Regions from separate parts of the Micromonospora sp. NPDC005252 genome, predicted to be linked through region 1. Evidence: riboswitches for the same ligand, from Rfam matches in the RefSeq annotation. Region 1 holds a riboswitch; each other region holds the start of a gene.
What was found. A riboswitch is a leader RNA that binds a small molecule or an ion and turns the genes downstream of it on or off. The one in region 1 is predicted to bind cyclic di-AMP.
Positions count from the first base shown of each region.

Region 2: it holds a riboswitch for cyclic di-AMP, as region 1 does, so the genes downstream of both, ACFYPH_RS14265 (C39 family peptidase) here and ACFYPH_RS10870 (NlpC/P60 family protein) in region 1, are expected to answer to the same signal.
Region 3: it holds a riboswitch for cyclic di-AMP, as region 1 does, so the genes downstream of both, ACFYPH_RS08940 (coiled-coil domain-containing protein) here and ACFYPH_RS10870 (NlpC/P60 family protein) in region 1, are expected to answer to the same signal.

Region 1 covers NZ_JBIAKN010000003.1:281,193-290,944, reverse strand. Annotated here, with positions in the region: gene ACFYPH_RS10920 (LLM class flavin-dependent oxidoreductase) at 1-479, opposite strand, end outside; gene ACFYPH_RS10915 (GNAT family N-acetyltransferase) at 528-1,022, shown strand; gene ACFYPH_RS10910 (hypothetical protein) at 1,080-1,274, shown strand; gene ACFYPH_RS10905 (dihydrofolate reductase family protein) at 1,392-2,096, shown strand; gene ACFYPH_RS10900 (dihydrofolate reductase family protein) at 2,131-2,775, shown strand; gene ACFYPH_RS10895 (VOC family protein) at 2,949-3,317, opposite strand; tRNA gene ACFYPH_RS10890 (tRNA-Gly) at 3,434-3,507, opposite strand; gene ACFYPH_RS10885 (zinc metalloprotease) at 3,710-4,693, shown strand; gene ACFYPH_RS10880 (pyridoxamine 5'-phosphate oxidase family protein) at 4,772-5,329, opposite strand; gene dcd (dCTP deaminase) at 5,429-6,007, shown strand; gene ACFYPH_RS10870 (NlpC/P60 family protein) at 6,071-7,111, opposite strand; cyclic di-AMP (ydaO/yuaA leader) riboswitch at 7,125-7,261, opposite strand; gene ACFYPH_RS10865 (N-acetylmuramoyl-L-alanine amidase) at 7,496-9,472, shown strand; gene ACFYPH_RS10860 (NlpC/P60 family protein) at 9,535-9,752, opposite strand, start outside.
Region 2 covers NZ_JBIAKN010000004.1:267,154-276,905, forward strand. Annotated here, with positions in the region: gene pseI (pseudaminic acid synthase) at 1-668, opposite strand, end outside; gene ACFYPH_RS14245 (glycosyltransferase family 2 protein) at 802-1,986, opposite strand; gene ACFYPH_RS14250 (acyltransferase) at 2,234-3,427, shown strand; gene ACFYPH_RS14255 (hypothetical protein) at 3,520-4,017, shown strand; gene ACFYPH_RS14260 (hypothetical protein) at 4,237-5,007, shown strand; cyclic di-AMP (ydaO/yuaA leader) riboswitch at 5,293-5,433, shown strand; gene ACFYPH_RS14265 (C39 family peptidase) at 5,666-6,508, shown strand; gene ACFYPH_RS14270 (alpha/beta hydrolase) at 6,634-7,380, shown strand; gene ACFYPH_RS14275 (CDP-glycerol glycerophosphotransferase family protein) at 7,385-9,055, opposite strand; gene ACFYPH_RS14280 (D-ribitol-5-phosphate cytidylyltransferase) at 9,095-9,752, opposite strand, start outside.
Region 3 covers NZ_JBIAKN010000002.1:676,890-686,641, reverse strand. Annotated here, with positions in the region: gene surE (5'/3'-nucleotidase SurE) at 1-250, opposite strand, end outside; gene ACFYPH_RS08955 (PfkB family carbohydrate kinase) at 247-1,224, opposite strand; gene ACFYPH_RS08950 (SRPBCC family protein) at 1,396-1,848, shown strand; gene ACFYPH_RS08945 (hypothetical protein) at 1,966-2,526, opposite strand; gene ACFYPH_RS08940 (coiled-coil domain-containing protein) at 2,649-3,716, opposite strand; cyclic di-AMP (ydaO/yuaA leader) riboswitch at 3,722-3,853, opposite strand; gene ACFYPH_RS08935 (cation diffusion facilitator family transporter) at 3,995-4,912, opposite strand; gene ACFYPH_RS08930 (AAA family ATPase) at 5,019-7,136, opposite strand; gene ACFYPH_RS08925 (alpha/beta fold hydrolase) at 7,244-8,188, opposite strand; gene ACFYPH_RS08920 (carbonic anhydrase) at 8,336-8,959, shown strand; gene ACFYPH_RS08915 (hypothetical protein) at 9,032-9,361, opposite strand; gene ACFYPH_RS08910 (DUF3145 domain-containing protein) at 9,669-9,752, shown strand, end outside.

The sequences.
Region 1 (9,752 bases):
CAGCCGGGGTTGTTGCGGGCGTCCACCGCGGCGAACCAGTCACCACGCCAGGTGGTGCCGTCCTCCCGAAGGACCAGGTCCAGCAGTTCGGTGAACTCGGCGAACCGGTCGACCCGCTGGCGCGGCGGAAGCGTCTCACCGCCCAGCACCGCCGAGTCGAAGCCGATGCCGCCCGCGCCCAGGCCGAGCAGCAGCCGGCCGTCCGAGACGTCGTCCACCGTGGTGATCTGCCGGACGAAGGCGGCCGGGTGCCGGAAGTTCGGCGACGCCACGAGCGTCCCCAGCCGGATCCGGGACGTCACCGTGGCGGCGGCGGTCAGCGTGGCCATCGAGTCGAACCACGGGCCGTCGACCAGGTCCCGCCAGCCCAGGTGGTCGTACGTCCAGGCGTGGTCGAAGCCCCACTCGTCGGCCTGCCGCCAGCGACGCTGCGCCTGGGCCCAACGCTGGTCCGGGAGGATCACGATGCCAATCCGCATGATCGCCAGCCTAGCCGCGTCCGATACACCTGCTTTAGCATCCCGATGATGCGGAGGCCCGGGACGATGGTGCGACCGGCGACCCGGTCAGATGTGCCGGCGCTGGTGGAGCTACGCCGGGCCAACGCCGAGGCGCACCTCGCGCTGGACCCCGACGTCTACCGGCTGCCGGAGCGCGAGGCGGTCGTCCGTCACTTCACCACGGTGCTGGGCGACCGGGCCGGCGGGGACGCCATTCTCGTCGCGGAACACGACGGGCAGGTCGTCGGAATGGTCGAGGTGCTGCGCGTGGCCGAACCGCCCGCACACCAGATCCTGCGCCCGCAACCGTCGGCGCAGATCCACACGGTGGTGTCGAGCACCGCCCGGGGACTCGGGATCGGCTCGGCGTTGCTCGACGCGGCGGCCCGGTGGGCGACCGAGAACGGAATCACGAGCCTGTCGGCGGGCATCCACCACCGCAACGACGGCGCGGTGCGCTTCTACCGCCGCCACGGCTACGCACCCTCGGGCACCTTGCTCAACAGGCAACTCGAGGGCTAAGCCCCACCCGCCCGTGGCGGGGCGCCACGGACGCCGGGCTTTCGCTACGGTTCGGCCGTGGACCTACGGTCACGGCGGGCCGACACGGTACGAGCCTTCGGCACCCTGTCGCTGGTTGCCGGCTTCATGACGGCGCTGCTCACCCTGCCGTCCAGCACCGGCGGGCTCCAACCGCAGATCCTGGCCGCCTTTCTCATCCTGACCGGCATCGGTCTGCGGATCGAGGCGGCGATCATCGACCGCAGGCCATAACCCTCCCCCTGTGTGTCCCACGTCACAGTTGGTCGTGGTAGGGGCGTCCCGATCGGCTCCGACCTCGTTGCGAGCAGGCACCCGGTGGGCGCCGCCCGAGGAGAGGGAAGAAGCGACATGACGAAGGTGACCGCACAGCTGTCGGTGTCGGTGGACGGCTTCTACGCCGGCCCGCTGTTCGACGGCGACGGCGACTGGATCGACTCGGCCGAGAGCGCCGGCTTCTTTCGGATCACCCGCTGGGCGACCGACGCGATGGCGTGGCGCGAGCGGCAGGGCTTCGCCGGCGGCGAGCAGGACGCCAACTCCGACGTGATGGCCGAGACGTTCGACGCGGCCGGCGCGTACGTCATGGGCCGGCGGATGGCCGACGGCGGTGAGGTGCCCTGGGGCGAGGAGCCGCCGTTCCGCGCGCCGGTCTTCGTCGTCACGCACCGACCCCGCGAGACCCTGCTGCGCGGTGGCGGCACCAGCTTCACCTACGTCACCGACGGCGTGGCCAGCGCCGTCGAGCAGGCGCGCGCAGTGGCCGGTGGCCGGAACGTCGCCGTGGCCGGAGGCGGCAGCCTGGTCCGGCAGGTGCTCAAGGCCGGCCTGCTCGACGAGTTGGAACTGCACGTCGTACCGGTCGTGCTCGGCACCGGCCTGCGGCTGTTCGACGCGGACCTCGACCTCGGCGACAAGGAGGCCATCGAGCTGACGCCAACCCGGGTCATCCCCACCCCGCAGGTCACCCACATCCGGTACGAGGTGAGCGGTCGCGCCCCGCTCGTGCTCGACGACCGGGGCCGCGGCGGCGGCCCGACGGCGACCACGAACTGACCCGCACATTCATCAACCTCACGAGGAGCTTTTCATGCCACAACTGTTGCGGGTGCAGTGCTTCAACGTTTCGCAGGACGGGTTCGGCACCGGCGAGGGGCAGAGCCTGGAACGGCCCTTCGGCCACGCCGACCCCACCCCGCTGTTCTCCTGGCGTTCCGCCACCGCCAGCTTCGTGTACCGCACGGAGCCGGGCGGCACGCGCGGCCTGGACGACTACCTGACCCGCGACGCCGAGTGCAACATCGGCGCGGAGATCATGGGCCGCAACAAGTTCGGCCCCCAGCGTGGCCCCTGGGAGAACCACGATTGGCAGGGCTGGTGGGGGGACAACCCGCCGTTCCACACGCCGGTCTTCGTGCTCACCCATCACGTACGGCCGTCGTTCACCCTGTCCGACACCACGTTCCACTTCCTCGACGCCAGCCCCGCCGAGGCCCTGGCCCAGGCCAAGGAGGCAGCGGACGGTCGGGACGTACGCCTCGGTGGCGGGGTGGCCGTCATCCGCGAGTTCCTCGAGGCCGACCTGGTCGACACGATGCACATCGCCGTCGCGCCCGTCGACCTCGACCGGGGCGAGCGGCTGTGGGGGAGCCCCGACGAACTTCTCGACCGCTTCCACCTGGAGTCGGTGCCCAGCCCCAGCGGAGTCACCCATCTCCTGTTCTGGAGACGGTGACCGCCACTACAGGCGGGAGCCGTCGGCGCACAGATCTTGGACAGTTTCCGTTAGCAGCTAACGGAAACTGTCCAAGATCTGCGACCTGCGATGGCAGCGGCCAGTCCGAAGTCTTCGGTCGGGCCGAGGCGGAGTCCGGGCGGCGGTCCGGCAAAGGGCCCTTGACACATGCCCTAAGCCAGGCGGGAGAGGACCAGCAGCCGGTTGCCGTCCGGGTCGGTGACCCTGGCGGACCGCTCACCCCAGGGCTGGTCGACCGGCTCCTCGGTGACCGTCGCGCCACCCGCGCGCAGAACGTGCACGGCCGCGTCGCAGTCGTCGGCGTACACGCACAACTCCCAGCGGCGCGAGAGGGTGGGGTCGCCTGCATGCGGGTCGGCGGCCAGGCCCAGCTCGCTGCTGCCCAGCCGCAGGGCTACGAACTCCGGCTCACCGTCCTCCGGGAACCGGTAGGTCAGCTCGAAGCCGACGACGTCCCGGTAGAACGCGATCAACCGCGGCAGGTCGGGCGTCGTCACGATGGGAAAAGCCTCGGTGAACACGCGACCACCTCCTGACCGGACCCTAACGGGTAGGAGCGAGGCAGCCCAGGGACGTGCGCGCGCGGCAACATCGAAGGCGCTGACCGGGACTCTCGTCCTGGTCAGCGCCTCGGTCGTGGAGCGGGTGACGGGAATCGAACCCGCACTGTCAGCTTGGGAAGCTGATGTTCTGCCATTGAACTACACCCGCGGGCGGCACCACTGTACCCGAGTCGTCGAACCGGTGCACCCAGCCACCCCCACGCGCCGGCGGGACGCCGTCACCTCGGAAAAAGTTTCGTGACGGCAAGATATGGGCGTTCTCAAATGTGTCGATGGGTTGTAACGTCTGCCACACGTTTCAGCCACGGCGTGACACACCCCCTGTCACGCCGCCAGAAAGAGGTGGGCCCATGGGACTCCGTCCCAACCTGCTGACCCGGCGTGCCGCCGGTGTCGCGTCGACGACCCTCGCGCTGCTGCTCAGCACCGCTGCGGTGGGCGTCGTTCCGGCTGCTTCGGCCTTCTCCGCGGCGCCGGGCGGCGCCTGCGCGGAGCCGGCCGACAGCCACGCCAACGCTCGGGTGAAACCCGGCGCGGCGGCCACGCACGACCCGAACGAGCTGACCGCGAAGCAGGTCCGCGAACGCGACGCCGACCTCGCGGCGGCGTTGCGCGAGCGCGCCAACTTCCGGGCCGGCGCCGGCGCCACGACGCTGGCCACCGTCACCATCCCGGTGGTGGTGCACGTGATCCAGGAGAACAGCACCCGGGCCGGCGGCAACATCCCGGACTCGATGATCACTTCGCAGATCAGCGTGCTCAACCAGGCCTACGCGGGCGGAACCGGCGGCGCTGCCACCGCCTTCGCCTTCCGGCTCGACAAGATCAACCGGGTGACGAACCCGTCCTGGTACCCGATCGTCAACGGCTCGTCGGCGGAGCGGTCGATGAAGTCGTCGCTGCGGGTGGGCGGCAAGAACACGCTCAACATCTACCTCGGCGAGCTGAGCGGCGGCCTGCTCGGCTGGGCGACCTTCCCGCAGCAGAACCTCAGCACCATGGACGGCGTGGTCGTGCTGAACGAGTCCCTGCCGGGCGGCACCGCCACCAACTACAACCAGGGCGACACCGGCACCCACGAGATCGGTCACTGGCTGAACCTCTACCACACCTTCCAGGGTGGCTGCGGCGGCTCCGGTGACAGCGTCAGCGACACCCCGGCCGAGGCGTCGCCGGCGTACGAGTGCCCGACCGGGCGGAACACCTGCTCGGCGACCGGCCTGGACCCGATCACCAACTTCATGGACTACACCTACGACTCGTGCATGTACCAGTTCACCCCGGGGCAGGCGAGCCGCATGCTGACCGCGTGGAACGCGTACCGCGCGGCGTAGCTCTCCTCGCGTACACCTGGTGCCGGCTCCGTCACGACGGAGCCGGCACCGGCGTTTTTTTGGACAGCAGGGCCGTGGTCAGGCGGCCGTGCACTGGACGTCACGGCTGCGGCGGGTCGGGCGCGTCTGCGGTACGGCGAGAGGCGCGGCCGTTGCGGGCGGGGCTTGCGGGTCCAGCCAGACCCGCACGGCCGGGCGGCTCGGGGTGACACCCGGAACGCCTGCGGCGTGCTGCTCGCGACGGGTCAACATCGCCACGTCGACGGTGAACTCGAACAGCCGCCAGTCGACCTGCGGCTCGGCCCGGGCGCTCTGCGCCAGTCGGGCCACCTGGACCGGGTCGGTGACCGGCCAGGCGTGGCCCGCCACGTACGCCTCGTCGTCGCTCTCCTCCGGAGGGAACGAGTGCAGCGCGTAGCGGCCGTCCCGTTCGAGGTCACGGCGCTTCGGCGAGTCGATGATGAAGCAGAAGAGACCCTCGTCGGTGATGACCGGGGAGACCGGATGGACCCGGGGCCCGCCGTCGGCGCGGACCGTGGCCAGGTAGCCGAAGCCCGGCCCGTACTGCTGCAGGAGAACGCGGATCCCGTCGGCGAGGCGGGGCTCGTCGGCGGCGAATTCGGACCAGGAAGCCATGCCGACATTCTATCGAACAAATGTACGAGCAGCGACCTCGACGCGCTGGTCACCGGCACCGAATCCGGCCGGTCCGGCCAACGCGGCTATGGTGGTCCGATGCTGCTCTCCGACCGTGACCTGGTCTCCGAGATCAAGGCCGGCACGCTGGGCCTGGAACCGTTCGAGCCCACCCTGGTCCAACCGTCCAGCATCGACGTACGACTCGACCGGCTGTTCCGGGTGTTCAACAACCATCTCTACACCCACATCGACCCGGCCATGCAGCAGGACGACCTGACATCGGTGGTCGAGGTGCCCGACGGCGAGCCGTTCGTGCTGCACCCGGGGGAGTTCGTGCTCGCCTCGACGCTGGAGGTGATCTCGCTCGGCGACCAGCTCGCCGGCCGGCTGGAGGGAAAGAGCTCACTGGGCCGCCTCGGCCTGCTCACCCACTCCACCGCCGGGTTCATCGACCCGGGCTTCTCCGGTCACGTGACGCTGGAGCTGTCCAACGTGGCGAACCTCCCGATCACCCTCTGGCCGGGCATGAAGATCGGCCAGCTCTGCATCTTCCGGCTCTCCTCGCCGGCCGAGCACCCGTACGGCTCGGTGGTCTACGGCTCGCGCTACCAGGGTCAGCGGGGGCCGACGCCGAGCCGCTCCTGGCAGAACTGGCGTGCCTGGCCGACGCGATAGATAGCGGACGACGAGGGCCCGCCGCGACGAGATCGCGACGGGCCCTGCTGCGTCCCGCGTTGGTCAGCCGGGACGGCCGTAGCTGTGGATCGGCCCGTCGTCGACCTTCTTCATCTTGATCGGCTGACCGGCCTGGGAGGCGTGCACCACCCAGCCGTTGCCGACGTACATGCCGACGTGGTGGATGTCGCTGTAGTAGAAGACCAGGTCGCCGGGGCGCAGATCGCCCCTGCTGACATTCTTGGTCACCCGGCTCTGCGCGGCGGCGTTGTGCGGCAGCGACACACCGGCCTTCGCCCACGCGGCGAGCATCAGCCCGGAACAGTCGTACGAGTTCGGACCCTCGGCACCCCACACGTACGGCTTGCCGATCTGGGCACAGGCGAACTTGACCGCCGTGCCCGCGCCGCCGCCGGGGTAGCTGGCCGGGCACGGCGCCGGACGCAGCGGACCGCCGCCACCGCTGCCGTACACCTTGAGGCGCAGCTTCTGCAGCCGGTCGATCTCGTCGTTGATCTGCTTCTTCTTCGCCGCCAGCTGCGCTTCGGTCCGGGTCAGCTGGGCCACCATCTCGTCCAGCGGCGCCTTCTGCCGGGCCAGCTCGTCGCGGAGATCGGCGACCTGCCGGACGTCCTCCTGCTGGTTGTGGGCGAACCGGTCGAGCATCTCGAGCTGCCCGACCACCTCGCCGGGCGACCGGCTGCCGAGCATCGTGTTCACGGTCGACAGGTTCTCGCCCATGTACGCGCGCACGGCCAGCGCGCTGACCTTGTTCATCGCGGCGTCGACCTGGCGCTCCAGGGGCGCGATGCGGGCGGCGAGCGCGTCGGCCTGCCTGCGCTTCACGGCCAGGTCCGCGCGGGTGGCGTTGTGCCGTTCGATGACCGGTTCGAGCTTGTTCCAGTCGGCGTCGATCTGGCGCTCGATCTCGGCGACGGACGGATCCGCGTGCGCCGCCGTGGCGCTGCCCGTCAGGACGACGGCTACGCCGACCACTGCGGCGAGGGCGGTGGTGAAGCGGGACCAGCGTGGACGCGGCACTGTCGACGTCGGGTCGGCCGAGGCCGACCGTTCGGACGACGGCCGCGGGGCATGGAGGGCCACCGGGGTTCCGTACTCCTTCTTCCTGACCGCCTACCGGGTTAGCTGACGGGTTCGGGCGGGAAGTTGGCGCCCTACCGCATTGGCTGCGGATTCACCCCGGGGGAACCTGGGTCCCCGGCTCGCTCGCAAGCGACTCGGCGGTGTCGGTCCGTTACCGCCCGGGATGGGCAGACCTGCTACCGGGCCGACAAATGACCAGAGTAGAGACGGCCGTTACCGATCCGCAACCCGTGCGGCCGTGACACTCCGTACCGATTGGAGGGGGTCACCGAGCGTGCGTGAAGGTTTCTTTCGATGCAGTTTGATATATGGAAAGGTATTGACGCGGACTCCCGACCGGCGCGAAGGTGACCACACCGTTACCAGTCAAATCTAGGGGGTTCGATGGAACGTCCAACCCTGTCCGCCGGCCGGCGCGCATCGCTCGCGGTCGCCGTGGTCATCGCCACGGCCGCCGTACCGCTGAGCGCCGGCCCCGCCTCCGCCGCACCGGCCGCCGACCGTCAGCAGCAGTACGCCGCCGCGTCGACCGAGTACGGCGTGCCGACCGCCGTGCTGCTCGGGGTCTCCTACCTGGAGTCCCGCTGGGACAGCAACGCCGGCACCCCGAGCACCAGCGGCGGCTACGGACCGATGCACCTGACCGATGCCCGCCACGTGGCCGCCCTACCCGCGCGCGGCCACCACGACGCCGGCACCGAGGATCCGCGCGGCGACGACTCCCGTGCCGTCCTGGCACCCGCGCCGGCCACGGATCCCGCGCCGCCCACGGCCGCGATGCAGACCGTCGACGCCGCCGCCGCGCTGACCGGCGCCGCCCCCGAGGCGCTGCGCAGCGACGCGACGACCAACATCCGGGGCGGGGCGGCGCTGCTGGCCGCGTACCAACGGGAGGTGGGCGCCCCGGTCGGCGCCGGCACCGACCCCGCCACCTGGTACGGCGCGGTGGCCCGCTACGCCGGCGCGGACAGCGCCGACGCCGCGGCGGCCTTCGCCGACGAGGTCTACACCACCATCGGCGACGGCGAGACCCGCGTGACCGACGACGGCCAGCGGGTCACGTTGCCGGCCCGCGCGGTCCAACCCCAGCGTTCCTGGCTGGACCGGCTGGGCCTACGACGACTCGCCCGCCCGGACGGCCTGGAGTGCCCGCGGACCGTCTCCTGTGAGTGGATCCCGGCACCCTACGAGGCGTTCGGCGACGGCGACTACGGCAACCACGATCTCTCCGACCGGCCCGCCCGGCAGAAGATCGAGTACATCGTCATCCACGACACCGAGGCGAGTTGGGCGACCACCCTGAAACTCGTCCAGGACCCGACCTACGTGAGCTGGCACTACTCGCTGCGCTCGGTGGACGGGCACATCGCCCAGCACGTCAAGACCAAGGACGTCGCCTGGCACGCCGGCAACTGGTACGTCAACGCGAAGTCGATCGGGCTGGAACACGAGGGCTTCGCCGCGCAGGGCACCTGGTACACCGAGGCGATGTACCGGACCTCGGCGAAGCTCGTCCGGCACCTCGCGCTGCGGTACGGCATCCCGCTGGACCGCCAGCACATCATCGGCCACGACAACGTGCCCGGCACCGTCGCGTCGACCGTGCGCGGGATGCACTGGGACCCGGGGCCCTACTGGGACTGGACGCACTACTTCGACCTGCTGCACGCACCGCGACTGGACACCGGCACCCCGGCCACCGGCCTGGTCCGGATCGACCCCGACTACGCGACCAACCAACCGGCGTTCACCGGGTGCGTCACCCCTGGAACACCCTGCGCGCCGCGCGGCTCCTCGTCGGTGGTGCTGCACACCGCGCCGTCCACGGACGCGCCGCTGGTCAACGACATCGCGCTCCGCCCGGACGGCACCCCGAACACGATGGACGTGTCGGACCACGGGGCGCGGGCCTCCGCCGGCCAGACGTACGCGTTGGCCGGCCGGCAGGGCGACTGGACGGCCATCTGGTACCTCGGGCAACGGGCCTGGTTCCACAACCCGGCGTCCGCGCCTACCGCCACCTGGACCGTCGGCGTGGTGGCCGTTCCGAAGCCGGGCCGGGCCACCATCCCCGTGTACGGGCGGGCGTACCCGGAACAGGCGGCCTACCCGGCCGGCGTGCCCTACCAGGCGATCTCACCGCTGCAGTACACGCTGGCCGCCGGTCAGCGCTACGCCGTCGGCGCGGTGCTGGCCGGCGAGTACTACCGGGCCAGCACCTTCGACGGCTCCTCGCCCGGCGACTGGACGGTGATCCGGGGCAAGAACCGGTACGCGCAGATCCAGTTCGGCCACCGCATCATGTACGTCGACCTCGCCGACGTGCAGCTCCTGCCGTCCCCGGTGGGCGCACCCCGCTGACGAACGACATACGACGAGGGCCCCCGGTCATCCGACCGAGGGCCCTCGTGGCGTCCGCTGGATCAGCCGGGTCGGCGGAACCCGGCGATCGGCATGGTGGTGATGCTGGACACCTGCACCGGTTTGCCGGCACGAGGCGCGTGCACCATCTGGTTGTTACCCAGATAGAGCCCGACATGGCTCAGGCCGGAGAAGAAGAAGACCAGGTCACCGGGGCGGGCGTCGGCGCGCGACACGGCCTTGCCCTCGTTCCACTGGTCACCCGTGTGGTGGGTGAGGG
Region 2 (9,752 bases), on a different contig from region 1:
ATCCCGGGCGTGTGGTCGGAGAGCCCGACCGGGACGTCGAACGCGCCGGCCAGCACCGGCAGGCGGCGCAGGTTGCTGTCGGCGGGCGGCGCCGGGTAGGACGCGGTGCAGGCCAGCAGGACAATGCCCGCCGCGCCACCGTCGCGGGCTGTCCGCACGGCGGCGTCGATCTCGGCCACCGTCGCCATCCCGGTCGAGATCACCATCGGCTTGCCGGTGCTGGCCACCAGCCGGATCAGCGGCAGGTCCACCAGCTCCGAGGAAGCGATCTTGTACGCCGGCGCGTCCAGCGACTCCAGCAGCTCCACGGCGGTCGCGTCGAACGGTGACGAGAAGACCGTCAGCCCCCGCTCGCGGGCCCGGGCGAAGATCGGGGCGTGCCACTCGTACGGAGTGTGCGCCCGCTCGTAGAGGCGGTACAGGTTCTCCCCGCCCCACAGCTCGTGGCCGCTGGAGATGCGGAACGCCGGGGTGTCGACGTCGATCGTGATCGTGTCCGGCAGGTACGTCTGGAGCTTGAGCGCGTGCGCCCCGCTCTCGGCCACCGCGTCGACGATGGCCAGCGCCCGGTCCAGGTCGCCGTTGTGGTTACCGGACATCTCGGCGACCACGAAGGGTCGCTCCCCGGCACCGACCGCGTGCGGTCCGATCTTGATTGTCGCCGTCATTCCGACCTCTGCTCAGGTACGCCCGCACCTGGGTGCGGTGGTGCTGTCGTCGTCCACCCGACGGGCTGACGACCTGGAAAACTCCGGCGCCGGGAGCCGACGTGGCTCCCGGCGTGCGGTGCGGTGCGACGGGTCACGACAGGCGGCCGCCGGCCAGCGCGTCCGACCGGTCCGGGGTGACCTCGCCGGCCGTGTGCCCGGCGTCCGACGTGCTCGCGGGCGCCGCCGGTCGGGAAGGGTCGTCGTCGGCCGGCGGCGATCCGGTGCTCGCGTCGGCGCCACCGGCCGGGCCGGGCCGGCGCAACCGACCCGCGACCCGGTGCGCCTGCCGCAGCGCCGAGTACGCCAGCCAGTCACCGCGCCCCACCAGGCGGTGCTTGAGCCCGGTCACGCCCGAGGGCATCGGGTAGCCGCCGGTGGGCAGGTAGCGGCGGTAGTGCTCGGCGACCCGGTGGAAGAAGGCCCGCCGCAGGTGCGGGTGCAGCCGGTCGTCGTTGCCGACCACCACCAGGTAGTGGCTGATCATCAGCTGGAACAGCTCGGCCTGCAGGCCCTCGTCCGGGTACCGGCGGTTGACCCAGTCCATCAGCCGCTCGTACTGGCTGAACGCGTCGAAGTGCCGGCCGCTGCGGGTGGAGGTGATCGCGCCCTGGCGACCCTGCCGGTACAGGTAGCAGACCCGGTCCAGCACGGAGATCTTCTCCGCGCCGATCAGCAGGGGGTGGCTGAACGGGATGTCCTCGTACCAGCCGGGGAAGAAGCGCAGCTCCAGCTCGTCGAGGAAGGCTCGGCGTACCACCTTGTTCCACGCGGTGTGCTGCACCCCCAGCAGCTGCGGCTGGTCGGCCAGACGGGCCACGCCCGGTACCCCGCGCAGCAGGTGGCTGCTCGCGTCGACCTCCCGCCGGCCGTCCTCGTGCACCCGGAGGTGGTCCAGCATCAGCACGTCGGGCTGGTGCTCGCGCAGCCGGTCCAGCACCGCCGGGATCGTGCCCGGCGGCAGCCAGTCGTCGCTGTCGACGAACCAGACGTACCGGCCGGTGGCCACGTCGAGGCCCGCGTTGCGGGCCAGGCCCAGACCCACGTTCTTGCTCAGGTGTACGACGCGCACGCCGTCGCGGCCGGCGACGTAGGACCGCAGCATCGCACCGCAGCCGTCCGGGGAGGCGTCGTCGACGGCGATCAGCTCGACCGCGTCCGACTCACCCGCTGGGATGTCCGCCCGGATCGACTCGAGGCACTGGTACAGGTACGCCTCGACGCCGTAGACGGGCACGACGATGCTCAGCAGCGGCGCGTGCGTCGGCTCATTGACCACGTCGCCACCTTTGACGACGCGGGTGGCCAGCCCCGGAACCGCACGTGGCGAAGGACTGTGGAATCCCTGAACACCCGCGAAGCGGAAGGTTAACAACGGCCGCCCGGTTCACCCGGGAGTGACCCGGTAGGGTGCCTCGGTGCGGTCCTGTCGGGCCGTCGCGGGCGTCGCCGTCGCGCCGTCCGACGCCGCGCGCCGAGGAGGAGACGTACGTGCTGGTGACCCTGCGGAGCGTCGGGACCCCGGCATGACGAGCACCACCGACGCGCCGGCCGCGCCGCCCGCGCCCGCTGTGGCCCGGCTGCCCTCACTGACCGGGTTGCGGTGGATCGCCGCGTTGCTCGTCTTCGGCTTTCACGCCGGGACGATGCGGATCATCGCCGAGCCGGACTACAAGGCGGTGGTCGACGGGCTGTTCACCCTCGGCCTGTCCGGGGTGCAGTTCTTCTTCATCCTCAGCGGCTTCGTGCTGGTCTGGTCGGCCCGCCCGGGCGACTCCCGGGCAGCCTTCTGGCGGCGGCGGGTCGCGAAGATCTATCCGAACCACCTGGTGCTGTGGGCGGCCGCGCTCCTGGTCGCCTGGTGGTTCGCCGACCCCGTCCTGCCGGCGGCCGCCCTGGAGAACGTGCTGCTGTTGCAGGCGTGGGACCCCCGGCCGGGCTGGTTCTACAGCATCAACACGGTGAGCTGGTCGCTGTCCTGCGAGTTCTTCTTCTACCTGTGCCTGCCGCTGGCGCTGCCCCTGCTGCGCCGCGCCCGGCCGTCGGTGCTCTGGACGCTGATCATCGCGCTGCCGCTGCTGATCCTCGCGCTCTGGCCGGCGCAGCACCTGGTGCCCGAGGTCAGCCGCTGGTGGTTCACCCAGGTCTTCCCGCCGGTGCGGTCGCTGGAGTTCTGGCTGGGCGCGGTGGCGGCGGAACTGATGCTGCGCGGCCTCTGGCGCGGGCCGCGGCTGACGGCGGCCACCGCGATCTTCGTGGTCACCTGGGTGACCGCCGCGCAGTGGATCCCCGCCCAGTGGTGGACCACGCTTCTCGCCATCGCGTACCTGCTGGTGATCACCGCTGCCGCCGACGCGGACGTGCGGGGCCGGCGCTCGCCGTGGCGCTCCCGCCCGCTGATCTGGCTCGGCGAGGTCTCCTTCGCCTTCTACCTGGTGCACGTGCTGGTCATGACGAGCGTGCTGCGGCTCAGCGGCGACTGGGGGACCGGCTTCCGGGGCTGGCGCGGCCCTGCGGTGGTGCTCGGGTTCCTGCTGGTGAATCTGGTGCTCGCCGGGCTGCTGCACCGCTACGTCGAGACCCCGATGATGCGCCGGCTCGCGCCGCGCCGCCCGAAGCGGCCGTCGGCCGTCCCTCCACAGCGCACCGGCGACACCGACGACCGGGCCCCCGGCGCAGGCCGGACCGACGAACGATCGACGTACGCCGACTCGCGCTGACCCATCCGCCCAGGCCGGACGCGGTCGGCGCGGCGTGAGCCGACACGCCCGGCGTCGATGCGCACGGCCGCCGTCGGCGGTAGCGTGGGGACGTGCTTCCGGTCGCGCTCACCTGTCCCCTGTGGTGGGTGGCGCGCTGGGCGACACGGGTGCTGACCAGCCTCGCCGTCATCGCCGCCCTCGCGCTCGGCGCGACCACGGCCCTTCCGGGGTCGCCAACGCCAGCCGCCGCGGCGACGTCCGCAGTCGAGCCGCCCGCGTCGCCCGACCGACCCGCCGCCGTGACCAGCACCGGGCCCGCGACGTCCATCGTCGACGACGACCAGACCGCCGCCCGCGACAGCGCCGCCCAGGAGCGGGCAGCCCGCGACAGCGCCGCCGTTGACGAGTCCGCCGCCGTTGACGAGTCCGCCGCGGCGTGGTCCGCCGACCCGCAGCCCGCGCTGCACGACACTTCGCGCACCCTGGTCGCCACGTCGACCGGTGTGACGCCGGGGCGGGCGGTCTCCGAGCGGTCACCCCGCGCCGACAACCCGGCCGCCCGCGCTCCCCGGGCCCCACCGGAGCACCCAGTCACTGCGGGTCGCTGACCGCGCACCGGCTCCTGACCCGCACCGGGCCACTGACCTCCGCGCCGGCCACTGACCACCGCACCGGCTGCTGAGCCGCCTCGCCGCAGCGCCGAGGCCCCGAGCCGAGCGTCCCGCCAAAGCACCTGTCGACACACCAGTCCGTACCGGCCGACCCGCGGGTCACCGACCCTCGTGCGGCTTCCCCGTCGCAACGCGCATTCTCCCGAGGTGCCGCCCATGGAGACCGTCGTCTTCTACCAGTTCCTGACCGAGGTGCCCCAGGCCGCCGCCATCTGGTCGGCCCTGTTCCTGCTGGCGCTGACCGTTCTCGCCGTGCTGGTCGCCCGCCCGGAGCCGGACTCGACCGCCTCCGAGCCGATGCCGCCGCCGCCCACCGCCCAGGAGGTGGCCGCCGCCGAACTCGCCGACCTGCGCCGCTACGCCGAAGAGGTGGCCGTGGCCGCGGCCCGCGCGGCGCAGACGGCCCGGCGACGACGCGCTGACTGGCTGATCACTCAGGAAGAGGCGCAGGCCGCCTGGTCCCGGTACGACGAGGCGGACACCGCAGCCCGTCGGGTCGCCACCGCCGGGGCGCTGCCGACCCCACGTACCCCGCACACCCCGGCCGAGTACGCGGCCCGGGAGCGCTACCTGCACCGTGCCGCGATGGCGGCGCACTGGCGCGGCGAGTTGACCATGATTCAGCTCGGTGACGTGTTCGGGCACCGGCGCGGCTGGGATCCCCGCCGGCACCCGGTCGAGCAGGAGGTGCTGCTCACCCGGGCGATCCGTGACGCGAGGCTGGCCGACCACCGGGCCGCCGACGAGCGGGAGCGGTCGGCCTGGCGGGACGCGGAGCTGGCCGCCGAGTCGGCACGCACGCTCGCCGAGGAGGCGTACGCGGCGGCGGTCCGGTTGTGGCCGAACCCGCTGCCGTCGCGCCGTACGACGACCCGGGCGTCGCGTTCGGCGGTCGTGACACGCTGGCGTCCGGCCCGGGTCGGTTGAGCCCGATCTGTTATGTGAGGCCCGTCACGGACGATGGAAATCGGGCGACCGGCACCATCGGCGGCCAATGTTCGCGCGATTGTGGCGGCGTTGCCGGCAGCCTGTCCGGTTGTCGCCCGTCGGCGCCTCCGGAACCGGTTGTCCCATCGAGTCACGTCAGCGGCAATACGCGCAGAAATTGGTGCGCCAAACGATGTTTACGCAGGTGGGCGTGGCTTGGCAGGGTCCGCACCGGCCAGTACTGTCGTGCTGTCCGGTGCGGTAACCGATCGCAGGAGGCGACGCCGTGCCGACCCGCTCAATCGTGATCTACGAACCGGGGACCCACAGTAAGTCCGGGGTGAATCCGCGAGCCACGGCCCGCGGTAGGGCGATCTTCCCGCCCGAATCCGTCAGCTAACCCGGTAGGCGGTGACGGAAGGAGTTCCATCCTCGTGCAGCACCTTTCCACCCCTCGGTTGTTCCCCCGCCTCCACGGCGTCGCGGCGCCCCCGCTCATCCGCCTTGTGACGGTGAGCTGACCCCCCGGGTCGCCGCCTTTCCCGCCCGGCCGCGCCGGGCGTTCCCCTGAGCGGTTCACCATCCGCGGACCACGGTTCGCGCGCTGGCGCCTGCCCGGATACCGGCCGAGCCCGGTGTGCCGCTCACCCCCCGAACCGTGGAGGACCCCGTGAAGCACACCCTGCAGCGTCAGCTCCGTCGCCTCGCGACCGAGCGCCCGTACCAGATCGTCGCGGCCTCCGCCGCGGCCCTCGCGATCGCCACCACGACCGGCGCCCTGCTCGCCGGCGCCGACGGCGCCCCGGCCAGCGAGCACACCGCGACCACAGTCGCCGAGATGCGCAGCGACACCATCGCGTCCCGCGACCAGGCGCGCGTCGCGTCCCCCTCGGCCGCGCCGAGCACTGCCGCCCCGGCCACCAGCGCCGCGTCGCCCGCCGCGAAGGCCACGAGCAACCCGGACCTCACCCGTAAGCCGACGCCGCCGAAGCCGCCCGCGACCAAGGTGCTCGACTACGACTACGAGGCGCAGAACACGTACTACAACTGCGGCCCGGCGGCCACCCGCAACGCCCTCAGCGCCACCGGCATCGACCGTACGCAGGAGGAGCTCGGCGCCGAGCTGGGCACCACCGAGATGGGCACCAACTCGGCCGAGGACACCACCCGGGTGCTCAACGCCGAGGTGAAGGGTTCCCCGTACCAGACCCGGATGTTTGCGGGCACGCCCAGCCCGGCGCAGATGGACCGCCTCCAGGCCGACGTCGTCAAGGCCATCACCGACGGCCGGGGCGTGGTGGCCAACGTCGTCGGCGACGCGACCGACACCAATGGCGGCTGGCACTCCTACGGCGGTGGGCACTACATCGCCGTCGTGGGCTACAAGGACAACGGCCGGACCGTGCGGATCGCCGACTCGGCGAACGCGGCCGACCCGGCGTACTGGATCACCACGATCGACCTGGCCAACTGGATCGCCACCCGGGGCTACTCCGCCTGACCCAGGCGCTGACGCCCACGACGCCGCGGGCGCCGTCCCCCACGAGGGGCCGGCGCCCGCGGCGTCTCGCGTCGATGCCGATGACGGCTCTCGTACCGGGCCACGAACCGTGGGAGACTGCGGCCGTGGTGGACGAATCGGTTGGTCACGCCGGTCGCGGGCCGGTCCTGCTGCTGCTGCACGGCATGGGAGCGACGGGCGACGTGTGGCTGCCCTGGGCGCCACTGCTGGAGCAGCACTGGCCAGGGCGGTGGTTGGCGCCGGATCTCGCCGGCCACGGCTGGTCGGCCCCGCTGTCGTCGTACTCCTTCGCGGGTCTGGCCCAGCGGATCGCACAGGGCCTGGCCTTCGACGACCGCATCGTGGTGCTCGGCCACTCGCTGGGTGGGGTGGTCGGCCTGGCGCTGGCGGCCCGCGACGCCGGGCTGCCGGTGGACGCGGTGGTCGGGTTGGGCATCAAGGCGGTCTGGTCACCCGCCGAGCTGGCCCGGGCCGCGGAGCTCGCCGCCCGCCCGCTCGGTTGGTTCGCCAGCCGCACCGAGGCCGCCCGCCGCTACCTGCGGGTCGCCGGCCTCACCGGGCTGGTCCCCCCGGACCACCCGATGGTGGACGCCGGCCTGCGCCAGGTCGACGGCCGGTGGCGGCTCGCGATGGACACGAGCGCGTTCGCCGTCGGCCAGCCCGACCTGACCGCGCTGCTGGCGGCGACCGACGTGCCGGTGGTGCTGGCACGCGGCGAGCACGACCCGATGGTCACCGACGCGCAGCTCAAGGAGTACGGCGTGCCGGTCGCCACGCTGCCCGGTCTCGGCCACAACGCGCACCTGGAGGACCCGGCCGCCGTGCTGGCGCTGCTGGACGCCTACCGCTGAGCTGCTAGACCGGTGCTGACGTGGCCAGGTTCTCCGCCGGCGCCAGCTCTCGGCGCGCTGCCGTCAGGAAAGCCTCGGCGTACGACTCGGCGGGGAAGTCACCCAGGTAGCGGCGGCGGGTGGCCCAGCGCTCCTCGGCCAGCGGGTCGGTGTCCAGCAGCGCGGTGAGTACGGCGTCCACATTCGACATGTCGCGCCGCAGCACGTAACCCGACCCGGCCAACGGGAAACGGTCGGTGAACCGGTCGCCCTCGTCGCCCATGTCGGTCACGGCGTACGGCTTGCCGGAGTAGAGGTAGTCCGAGATCACGCCGGACACGTCGGAGACCAGCGCGTCCGAGCGGTTGACGCACTCGGTCAGGCTCAGCTCCCGGGCCGCCGCGCTGAAGACGTGCTGCCGTCCGCTGCGGGCCCGGTCGGCGGCCAGCAGCTCGGTCAGCCGGCCCAACTGGCGTGCCGACGCCGGGTTCTGCGCCGTGTACGGGTGGGCCCGCAGGATCACCGTGGCACCGCGCTCCAGCAGCCGTCGCAGCAGCTCCTCGGCCACCGGCAGCGAGCAGTAGTCGGCGTCGGCGTGGTGCCCGGTCCAGGTCGGGGTGTAGAGCACCGTCGGGCTCGCGAGGCCGCGCGCCGGCTCCCGGCGTACGTCGATCGACTCGACCTGCGGGCGGCCCACCACCACGAACTTGTCCGCCGGGATCCGCACCCCGGCACGGGCGTACCGGTCGATCGCCGCCGGACCGGCCACGAAGATCCGGTCGAAGATCCCCGAGACCGGGTTGGCGCTCGGCGCCTTGTCGCTGTCGCCGTGGTGCAGCTGGATGTGGGTGAGCTGGGTGAACCGGACGCAGTGGCTGTTCTTCGCCCCGTGGTTGACGTAGAACGCCACCCGCAGGCTCGGCACCAGCGCCTCGTCGATCGCCCGCAGGGTGGGGCAGTAGACCACCGGCGCGTCGGTGGCCGCGGCGATGGGCGCCAGGAACTCCGGCTCGCGCACCAGGACCAGGAACGGCCTGCCGATCCGCTCCAGGTACGGCAGCCACATGGTGACCTGGTATTCCGAGCCGGGCGGCGCGGAGAAGTAGAGCAGGAACTCCGGCTGGTGCCGGCGCAGCGCGCGGGCCACCGGCCCACCGCCGCCGGTGGGCCGGAACCGCCGCCGGGCCAGATCCAGCGCTACCGCCCCGGCGCCGGCGCCCACCAGCAGGCTGACGACGAGCGCCACGGCGGCGGGCAGGGTCAGCGCGGCGGCGAGGGCCCCTGCCGCGAGCAGCCCCAACAGGGCGACGCCGAGCCGGTCGGCGATCAGCGGGGTCCAGGCCCGTACCGGCAGGTTGGCCGCCCGGACCTCCAGGTTGCCGGCGGTCCGCAGCGGCCCCACCAGGAGCACCAGCCCCAGCAGGACCAGCGCCGTGGCGGCCAGCGCCGGGTCGAACCCGTCGTCGAGTCGCCGGGAGTAGCCGACCAGGACCGCCGCGGCGATCAGCGCCGTCTCGGCGACCAGGTCAGCGCCGGGCCGGATCCGCTGCTCGGCGGCCGCCGCGGCCAGCGCCGCGACGGCCAGCGCCAGCCCCCACCCGGTGGCGCCGGTCAGCGCCACCACGACGAACGCCAGCACCGCCAGACCGACGCTCAGGCACCGGGCAAGCAGCTTTCGGACCAGGTCACCACGCATGTCGTTCCGTTCGCCGCCGTCGGAGTTCCGTCGCCCGCGTCAGCTCGCGGAGGTCACGGCCGGCGCCGCCTCGGCCCGCGCCGATTGAGCCGGCACCGACGGACCGTCACCGGGCGCCCGGCGTACGTCGATGACCTGACCGGTCAGGTCGGAGATCAGCACGTCCAGCGACGACTGGGCGACGGCCTCCGCGGCGAGCAGGGTGTTCTCCGGCTCCTCGCCGAACGCCCGGGTCCGCATCGGGGTGGCCGTCCGCTCCGGGTTGATGCAGTTGACCCGGACGCCCACGTCGGCCCACTCGTCGGCAAGCGCCTGGGTCAGGTTGACCAGGGCGGCCTTGGTGGCCGAGTAGAGCGCGTAGCGGGCCCGACCCCGGGTGTACGAGCTGGAGGTGTAGAGCAGCAGCTGGCCCTTGGTCTGCTGGAGGTACGGCAGGGCCTGCCGGGCGATGGTCACCGGACCGACGAAGTTGACCTGCAACACCCGGTCCATCGTCTCCTCGTCCATCTCGGCCAGGGCGCCCTTCTCCAGGATCCCGGCGGTGACGACCACGTGGTCGATCCGGCCGGTGGCCTCGAAGGCGGTCGTCAGCGCGGCCTCGACGTCCTCGGCGCGCTCCACGTGGGTGCCAGTGGTGGAGCGGCTGAACGGGAAGACCTGCGCGCCGTAGCGCCGGGCCAGCTCGGTCAGCTCGTGG
Region 3 (9,752 bases), on a different contig from region 1:
GCGTGATGAAACCGGGCGAGCCGGCGACCCCGTACGCCGGCACGCCCGCCAGGTCGGGCAGCGGGTGGTCGTGCACCACCACCCGCCCGTCCCGTTCCACCGCGCTCATCGCGGCGCTGGTGCCGCTGGCCTCCTCCATCGGCGCGGCGACCACCACGTCCAGGCCCCGCTGGGCGGCGGCCACGGCCAACGCCTGGATGCCCGGCGCGGCGATCCCGTCGTCGTTGGTCACGAGCACCCGCAGCGTCATCGCTCGACCGCCCGGTCGGCCAACTCGTCGGGGGTGGTCCGCTCCTGTTGCCGACTGTCCGCCGGGACGAGCCGGACCCGCTCCACCAGCCCGGTGATCGAGTCCAACCGTCCGGTGCCCAGCCCGTGCCGGGTCACGTTCAGTGCGCCGGCCGCGGCGCCGGTACGGATGGCCGTCCGGATGTCGCCACCACGGGCGATCACGGCCGCCACGCCGGCGGTCATCGAGTCGCCCGCGCCGCGCGGATCGGCGGCCTCCAGCCGGGGCATCTCCACCTCGAAGAGCTCCCCGTCGATGAGCGCCAGCGCCGGCTGGTCGGCTCGGCTCACCACCACCGTCTCGGCGCCGGCGGCGTGCAGGTCGTACATCGCCCGGGTCAGCTCGGCGCCGTCCCCACTGCGGGCGCGACCGTCCCGGATTAGCTCCTCGTGACTCACCTTCAGGAAGAACACACCGCCGTCCAGTACGGCGCCCAGGTGGTCACCGGACAGATCAGCCACCACCCGGCTGCCGTTGGCGCCGAGGTCGGCGGCGAAGCGGCGGTACAGGTCGGCCGGGACGAGCCACGGCGCATTCGGGCCACTGAGGACGCTCACGTCGGCGCGAAGTCCCTCGCCGAGCGCCAGGTTGTACAACTCGTCCAGCTCGTGGCGGCTCAGTCGGTCCCCGGGCACGTCCACGACCTCCTGTCGGGACCCGCCCCGCCGGTCGTGCACGTACCCGCCGCTGCCGGAGTCGCGCATCACCACCTTCAGGTCCACCCCCTCGCTGACCAGCAGCGGCTCCAGCACCTGACCGACCTCGCCACCGAGCGCGGCGCAGAGCACCACGTCGACCCCGAGCGACAGCACCATGCGGGCCTGCCAGACGCCCTGGCCGCCGGGGTGCAGGTGCAGTTCGGGCTGGTCGTTCGGCTGATCCACGGTCACCGTCAGTTGCGGGGTGGGCGCGAAGACCATCACGTGCCCGCTCACCGGTCGTCACCGAACATGTGTCCACCCTCCGTCACAACCGGTGATTTCCCATCAGCCGACCGTAATGGGAATGCTGCGCGAATACCGGGACAACGGACGGTGTCCGTCCGGGCGTTGCCAGCCTGAGCCGCGTACGGGACGATCGTGCGACCAGCGACCTCGGGAGACTGTGTGCTCAGCAGCGACAGCTTCAGCTACACCGTCCAGGCCCGCTGCTCACTCGCCGAGGCGGCGGCGTTGTTGAGCGACCTGACCCGCCAGGGCGAACTGCACCCCCTGATCGTCCGGGTCCGCCGGGTGCCGCCCCGTCCGGGCGCCCGAGCCAGCTACACGATCAACGACAGGCTGGCGGTGGGGCCGTTGCGCTTCCGCACCACCTACCAGGCGGACGTGCTGATCAGCGAACCTGACGAGATCGTCACGGTGGCCCGCCAGTGGCCGGCCACCACCGTCCGCAACCACACCCGGTTGCGCGCCGAGCCGGACGGCCTGGTCCGGATCGACGTCGACATCACCCTGCGCGCGCCGACGCCCCTGTTCCGGTACGCCTTTCAACAGGCCCGCGCCGCCCACCTCGCCCTGGCCACCCGCCTCGGTGCGGCCCTCGACCGCCCCGAGTCATGATCGTGCCTCGCCGATCATGGAGTTGTGGTGGGCCACAAAACGCCCATACAACGCCAAGGCAGGCACCACAACTCCATGATCGCCGGGCCATCCAGCACGGGTTGGCCGGCCGGAGCCCTAACGCAACACTGTTGACTTCCGTGTTGTTGCGCGATCTTGTGGCGCGTTGCGTGCCGGGCTCGCGGCGGCGGAGGTATGGCGTGCGCCGGTGGGTCGGGCGGGTCGGCGGCCCCAGGGCTTGTACGTGGAGAGCACGGTCGCGATGATCATGAGGCTGGTCGACACCGCGGGCGCGATCACCAGGTCGGCGCGATCCCGGGCGGGGAGGGCGGCGCCCAGCGCGCTCGCGTGCCGCAGGTTCGGGGTGAGCAGGAACAGCACCAGCCCGACCATCACCGTGGTGATCACGAGCTTGACCAGCACCCACCGGTGGCGCACCAGGCCCCAGGGGGTGAGCAGCGCGCTGGCGACGCCGACGAGCCAGACGAGCACGCTCAGCGGCGCGAACAGCACCGTGCCGACGAGCCCGGCGACCGGATAGACCACGGCCGGGTCGGCGCCGCGCTGTGCCGCGATGCCGAGGGTGAGCAGCACCAGGTCGGCCCCGAGCCAACCGAGCGAGGTGATGAGGTGCAGGGTGAGCAGCGCCTTGCGGGTGGCGGGTGGGATTCGCGGCATACCCGACATGCTGCCGGCCCGGCCCGGCCGGGTCGTCCGATCACCGGCGGCGTCCGGGGTACGTCCGCTGACGTACCCGGGGCCGGCGCACCCGCTCGACGGTGCGCCGGCCACCGGTGGGGTCAGTACACCGACAGGTGTACGTGGTTGGTGTGTTCGCTGGAGGGGTCGCCGTTCCCCCCGCTGTACGACTTCCACCCGCTGCTGGGCAGCCAGATCTGCCTGTACCAGATCACGTAGAGCACGGCGAGCCGGTCGGAGTTGCGGATGAAGTACGCGGCCAGGTTGTTGCCGTACGTCTTGTCGCCGCCGGTGGCGTCCCCGCCGAAGCCGCCCTTCTGGGCGGCGAAGTCGCAGGCCCGGCCCTTCGGGTGTTCGCCGGAGCCGCCCGAGCGGTGACAGGAGACGTACCGGGTGAAGCCGGCGGCCTTCGCCTGGTTGAGGGCGTGCAGGGTGCGGGGGGTGATGCAGCCGCTGGCCGGGGTGGGGTCGTTGACGCTGCACGACTCGGACGGCCAGGAGCCGTCGGAGTTGCGCGGCGCGGGCTGGGCGTTGGCGGTGGAGGTGCCCCGGTTGGAACTGGTGTCGGCAGCGGTGGTGCGCGGCTTGCTGGTGGCGACCGCCAGGGCCCGTTCGGCCTGTTCCTTGCGCTTGGCCATCACCTCGACCTGCTTGCGCTGCTCGCGGATCTCGCCGTCCAGGGCGGTGCGGGTGCGGTTGGCCTCGTCCCGGGTGGCGTGCAGGTCGCGCAGCACCCGGTCCTCGTTGGCGGCCACCACGTCCAGCGCGGCCGCACGGTCCATGAAGCCCTCGGGGGTGTTGGTGTTGAGCAACGCCGAGACGGTGCTGAGCCGGCCGGTGCGGTACGCCACGCCGGCGATCTCGCCGACCTTGCCGTTGCGCACGGTCATCTCGGCCTCGGTGGTCTTCAGCTTGGCCGCGAGTTGCTGCTGGCGCTGGACGGAGGTGTCCAGGGCGCGCTTCGCGTCCAGGTAGCCCTTGCTGGCGGCCTCCAGTTGGGCCCGCAGCGCGGGGGTGCCGCCCTCCTCGTCGCCGTCGGGCGCCGCGGCGGCCCGCAGGCCGCCGGGGGGAGCGGCGGTGGCGGCGCCCACCGGTAGGGCGACGCCGAGGGTGACCATCATGACGATCAGTGCCGCGAGTCGGGCGGCGGGTGGTCGTGCTGGTGCCACTACGCATGTCCTTCCGTCAGCCGCCGACCGGGTTAGCTGACGGGTTCGGGACGGAAGATCCCTACCGCTGACGCGGATGCACCCCAGGAACGTGGTTCCCCGGTTCGCCCTCTCGGGTGATTAGGCGGCGGCCGCCACCGGCGCCGGGAGGGCGCCGCCGGGTGGTGGCCGGGGACGAGCCTACCGGGGCAGGTGGGACGTGTGCAGTCGATGTGACGGAAGGTGTCTACGCCGCCACCGAAGATGACCGCAAAACGGTCTTTTCGTCAGATAGGTGCTCACCACTCGATCGAACCGCAGGCGCCCGTGGCGGACCCGGGCTCGATCTGCAGCGTGGCGTGCTCGATGCGGAAGTCCTCCCGCAGGGCGGTACGCGCCGCGGTGAGCACCGTGCCGACCTCCCCGCCGGGCGCCATGATCAGGTGTGCGGAGGCCACCTCCATGCCCGAGGTGAGCGTCCAGACGTGCAGGTCGTGTACCTCCACCACGCCGGGCACCGCGGCCAGTCGGTCGTGCACGGCGGTGACCTGGAGGTGTTCCGGGGCGGCCTGCACCAGGATGCGGACGGCCGCGCGCCCCAGCCGCCAGGTGCGCGGCAGGATGAACACGCCGATGGCGACCGCGACCAACGGGTCGGCCCACCACCACTCGGTGACCGCGATGAGCAGCGCCGCGCCGATCACGCCGAGCGAGCCGAGCAGGTCGCCGAGCACCTCCAGGTAGGCGCCCTGGAGGTTGATGCTCTCCCGGGCGCCGGCGCGCAGCAGCGCGAACGCGATCACGTTCGCGAGCAGGCCGAGGACGGCCACCGCGAGCATCGGGCCGGTCAGCACCTCATGCGGGTCGCCGAACCGGCCGATCGCCTCGATCACCACGTAGACCGCCACGCCGGAGAGCAGGACGGCGTTGGCCAGGGCGGCGAGCACCTCGAGGCGGTAGAGCCCGAAGGTGCGCTGCGGGTCGCCGGTGGCCCGCCGGGTGGCGGTGATCGCGGCGAGCGCCATCCCGATGCCCAGCACGTCGGTGAACATGTGCCCGGCGTCGGAGAGCAGGGCGAGCGAGCCGGTGTGGAAGGCGGCCACACCCTCGACCACCATCAGGGTCGCGAGCAGCCCGAACGCGGCCCAGAGTCGGCCCCGGTGCTGGTGGGCGGCGTTGGTGACCGACCCGTGGTGGTGGTCATGACCTGCTCCCACGAAATCCACCCTCCGTCGCCACCCGGGACCCGGTCAAATGTATGCTCACATCGCTATGTATGCAAGTGTACGGACCGGCCCACCCTTCGACACGGCAACCCGCAGGTCAGCCGGTCGGGTCGATGGTGGTGAGCCGCTGGGTGGCCCGGGAGAGCGCCACGTAGAGCGTTCGTACGCCGGAGCCCGGATCGGCCCGGATCTCGCTCGGGGCGACCAGCACCACCCCGTCGTACTCCATGCCCTTCGCCTCCAGGCTGGTCACCACCTGCAGCCGCGCCGCGCCGAGTGAGCCGAGCCAACCGGCGACCTCGTCGCGGCGGGTGACCGGCGTGATCACCCCGACCGTGCCGTCCACCTCGGCCAGCAGGCCGGTGGCCGCCTCCACGACCGCGGTCTCCAGCCCGGCGGGCGGCACCACCAGCTCGACGGGGTCGATCCCGGTGGAGCGGACGGCGGTCGGCAGCGACAGGTCTGGGTAGAGCCGGCGGATCTCCGCCGCCGCCACCGCGAAGATCTCCGCCGAGTTGCGGTAGTTGGTGGTGAGCGTGAAATCGTGCCGCTTGCGACGGCCCAGCGCCTGGTCCCGGGCGTGGGTCAGCTCCTGGGGATCACCGGTCCACGCGGTCTGCGCCGGGTCGCCCACGACGGTCCAGGAGGCCAGGCGGCCGCGCCGCCCGACCATCCGCCACTGCATCGGCGAGACGTCCTGCGCCTCGTCCACCACCACATGCGCGTACTCCCGGTAGTCCTCCGGACGCTCCCGGGCCGCCGCGCGGGCGGCCCGCTGCCGGTCGCTGGCGGTGCTCAGCTCGCGCACGCCGCCGGCGAGTTGGAACGGGTCACGGCGGGCCCGCGCCGGCTGCATGGGCTTGCCGAGCAGCGCGTCCAACTCGTCCAATAACGCCACGTCCGCGATGGTCAGGCCCGCGGTGTCCAGATTCTGGTACGCGGCGGTGAGCAGCCTGATCTCCGCGCCGGAGAGGATGCCGCCGGCGTACCGACGCAGCCGATCCGGGCGAGCCAGCCAGCCGAGCACGTGTCGGGGGTGCAGGCGCGGCCACCACGCCTTGAGGAACTCCCGGAACTCCGGCCGCTCGGCGATCTCGCCCTCGAAGGCCCGGTGCTCGGGCAGCCGGGTGATGCCCACCGCCCGGGCCTGCGCCCAGAGCGCGGCGAACACCCCGTCGAAGCCGGCCCGGCGTGCCTCGTTGCGCCGGGCGCCACGGTGCAGCGCGCGGTCCCGGATCCGGTCCAGCTCGGCCCGGTCCAGCCGCAGCAGCGTGCCCCGGTAGAGCAGCCGCAGCTCACCCGGGCCGCCCGGCACCGCGTCGCGGGCTGCGCGCTCCAGCACCCGGCGCATCCGCAGCGAGCCCTTCACCGCCGCCACCTCGGGCGGGTCGGCGCGGGTGGCGGTCATTCCCGGAAAGAGGCTGCCCAGCGAGTGCAGGGTCGCCGTGTCTTCACCGAGCGAGGGCAGCACCGAGGCGATGTACTCGACGAAGACGGTGGACGGCCCGACCACCAGGATGCCCCCGCCGGCGTACCGGCTGCGGTCGGAGTAGAGCAGGAAGGCCGCCCGGTGCAGGGCGACCGCCGTCTTGCCGGTGCCCGGACCGCCCGCCACGATCGTCACCCCGGAACCGGGCGACCGGATGGCCTCGTCCTGCTCCCGCTGGATCGTCGCCACGATGTCGCGCATGCCCCGACCGGTGGCGCGGGACAGGGTGGCCAGCAACGCGCCGTCACCGACCACAGTCATCCCCTCCGGCGCGGCGGTCGGGTCCAGCAGGTCGTCCTCGATCCGGGTGACCCGCTCGGCGCGCGAGGAGATGGTGCGGCGACGCACCACGCCCAGCGGCTGCGCCGGGGTGGCCTGGTAGAACGCGGAGGCGGCCGGCGCGCGCCAGTCGACGACCAGCGTGGTGGCGTCCTCGTCGCGGATGCCGAGCCGCCCGACGTGCAGCACCTGCCGGTCGCGCAGGTCCAGACGGCCGAAGACCAGCCCCTCGTGCTCGGCGTCGAGGGTGTGCCGTCGCTGCGCGGCGTGGAAGACCATCGCGTCGCGCTCGACCAGCGCGCCGAACGTGCCGACCCGGGCCATCCGGTAGCCGTCCCGTTCGGCCCGAACCGCGGACTGGCGCAGCTCGGCCAGTCGGGCGTACACCCGGTCGAGGTGCCGTTGCTCGACGGCGATCTCCTGCTCCAGGGCGGTCTGGTCGGTCAACGCACGCTCCTTCGATGTCGCCGGCAGACGGCGCGAACCGCGCGGGCCAACCGCAGAAGGGTACGGCCCCGGGCCCGGGGCTTCGCGCCCGAGGTGCGGGAACGTGCTCAGCGACCCGTCCCGGTCGCGCTCGCGTCGTGCCCGTCGCGCGCCGGCGCGGCGAGCACCCGACGCAGTACGCCGGTCAGCGCGGCGTTCACCTCGTCCGGGCGCTCCATCATCAGCATGTGTCCGGCACCCGGACAGACGGTCAGCTCGGTGGCCGGCAGGGCGGCGGCGATCGACTCGGCGCACGGCGGTGGGGTCAGCCGGTCCCGGTCACCGACCAGGGCGGCGGCCGGCAGGTGGGCCAGCGCGGTGAGGGTGTCCAGCCGGCGCTGGGCGCCGATCGAGGCGCGGAAGCCGCCGATCGAGCGCAGCGAGGCGCGGGCCACCGCCGAGGTCACCAGCCGAATGTCGGAGGGATCACAGCGGTCGCCGAAGAGCATCCACCGGATGCTCGGTTGCAACGCGTTCAGCAGCGCCCGGGGCGCGCGCCACGAACCGCACCGGGCCAGGACACCGGCGCCCGTCGTCTCGGCGAGCCGGATCAGCCGGGCGATGCGCGGCGAGAGCCCGTAGACGGTGTGCGTGTGCCCCTCGGCGGTGGTCGAGACGAAGACCAGGCCGGCCGTACGGGCGGCGAAGTGGCCGGGGTGGCGGTGCGCGTACTCCATGATCGTCATTCCGCCCATCGAGTGCCCGACCAGGACCACCCGACCGGTCGGCGCGACCGCGTCGAGGACGGCGGCCAGATCGTCGCCGAGCTGGGCCAGGGTGGCCGTGGGCAACGCCATGCAGCTGGACCGACCGTGGCCGCGCGCGTCGTAGGTGACCACCCGCACCGCGTCGCCGGCCGAGGCGGTCAGCGCGTCCACCTGCCGGTGCCAGCTGCGCCCGTCCAGCGTCCAGCCGTGCAGCAGGACGGCCGTGACCGGGGCGTCCGCAGGCCCCGTGACCTCCACGTGCAGTCGTACGTCGTCGGGCATCCCGACCTCGAACCGCTCCGGCATCGCCACCTCCCCGGGCCGCCCCGGCCTCATCAGCACCGGGATACCCGGCGGTAACACCGGCTACCCGCCGGGACGCCACGCCAATCGCGCCGGGCGAACATTCCCGACCCCGCCCGTGACCGTCGGCGGCGAGCCAAGCTGAACGGCATGGAGGTAGCGGGACAGGGGCGGCAGGCCGGGGGTACGCCCCGCGCCGCGCTCGCCGAGCTGCTCGCCGGCAACCGGCGGTTCGTCAGCGGCCAACCCGTGCACGGCCACGACGTCACCGCCGCGGCGGCGGCCGCCTCCGGGGACCAGCAGCCGTACGCGGTGGTGCTCGGCTGCATCGACTCGCGGGTGCCGCTGGAGGCGATCTTCGACCAGACCTTCGGTGCGATCTGCGTGATCCGTACCGGTGGGCACGTGCTCGACCGCGCCGTGTGCGGCTCCATCGAGTACGTGGTCGGTCAGCTCGGCGTGCCGCTGGTGCTGGTGCTCGGACACGAGCGGTGCGGGGCGGTGGGAGCGACGGTGGACGCGCTGCGATCGGGGGAGCGGCCGGGCGGCTCGCTCGCTTACCTGATCGACGAGATCGCCCCGGCGGTCACCGAGGCCGGGCTCGACGACCCGGCGGTGCATCCCCAGGCGATCCGCCGGCACGTCCGGCGTACGGTCCACGCGCTGCGCGCGGACGACCTGCTGGCCGGGCCGGTCGCGGCTGGTCGGGTGGCGGTGGTGGGCGGCCTCTACGACCTGAGCACCGGCGAGGTCGCCCTGCTCGACCCGACCTGAACACGCCGGACGCGAAACCGCCCGCCGGGAACTCCCGGCGGGCGGTCTGCTGGTGCTGCGGTGGGGGAGGGCTCAGCCCTCGAAGACGCCGGCCGCGACCAGGCGCTTCTCGGTGGCCTCCCAGCCGTCGTTCGGGTGAACGGCAGCCAGGTTGTTGATCTCCGCCCGGATCTTGGCGGCGTGGCCGGCGGCGGCCAGCACCCGGATCTCCTCGACGAAGGCGTCGGAGTCGGTGCGCAGGTGCGCGGTCTTGCCGTTGGTCAGGTTGCGCACGTAGGCGTGCTTGCCGCCGTTGAGCGGGATGAGGTACTTGAACTCGCCCAGCACGCTGAGGGCGCCACCCTGGCCAGCCTGGCCGGCCCGGACGGACGCGCGCGCGGTCTTAGAGGTGTTGCTCGCCACGGAGGTACTCCTTGCAAGACGTACGGGAGGACTGGACGTCCGGGGGCTGTGTGCGGGTGACACTGAGTCGGCCCGCGAAGGTGTAACGCGGCAGAAGCCGCCGATGGAACTGTACAGGACCACGACATCAGGCTGGTCGTCGCGGTGTCCTGAGAGGCAACGGAGACCACCCGTCCGGCTATTCCGGCAGGCGTTTTTTCCGATTCCCTGGCGCACCATCCGTCACAGGAGTCATCATGTGTTGCAGCAACCACTCCGGTGGACGAGGTCGTAGGGGAAGACGCACCTCGCTCTCCGGGAGGTCACCGTGCCAACGCGTGGCGTCGTATACGTCCACTCGACCCCGCTCGCCGTGTGCTCGCACGTCGAGTGGGCGATCGCGCGCGTCCTA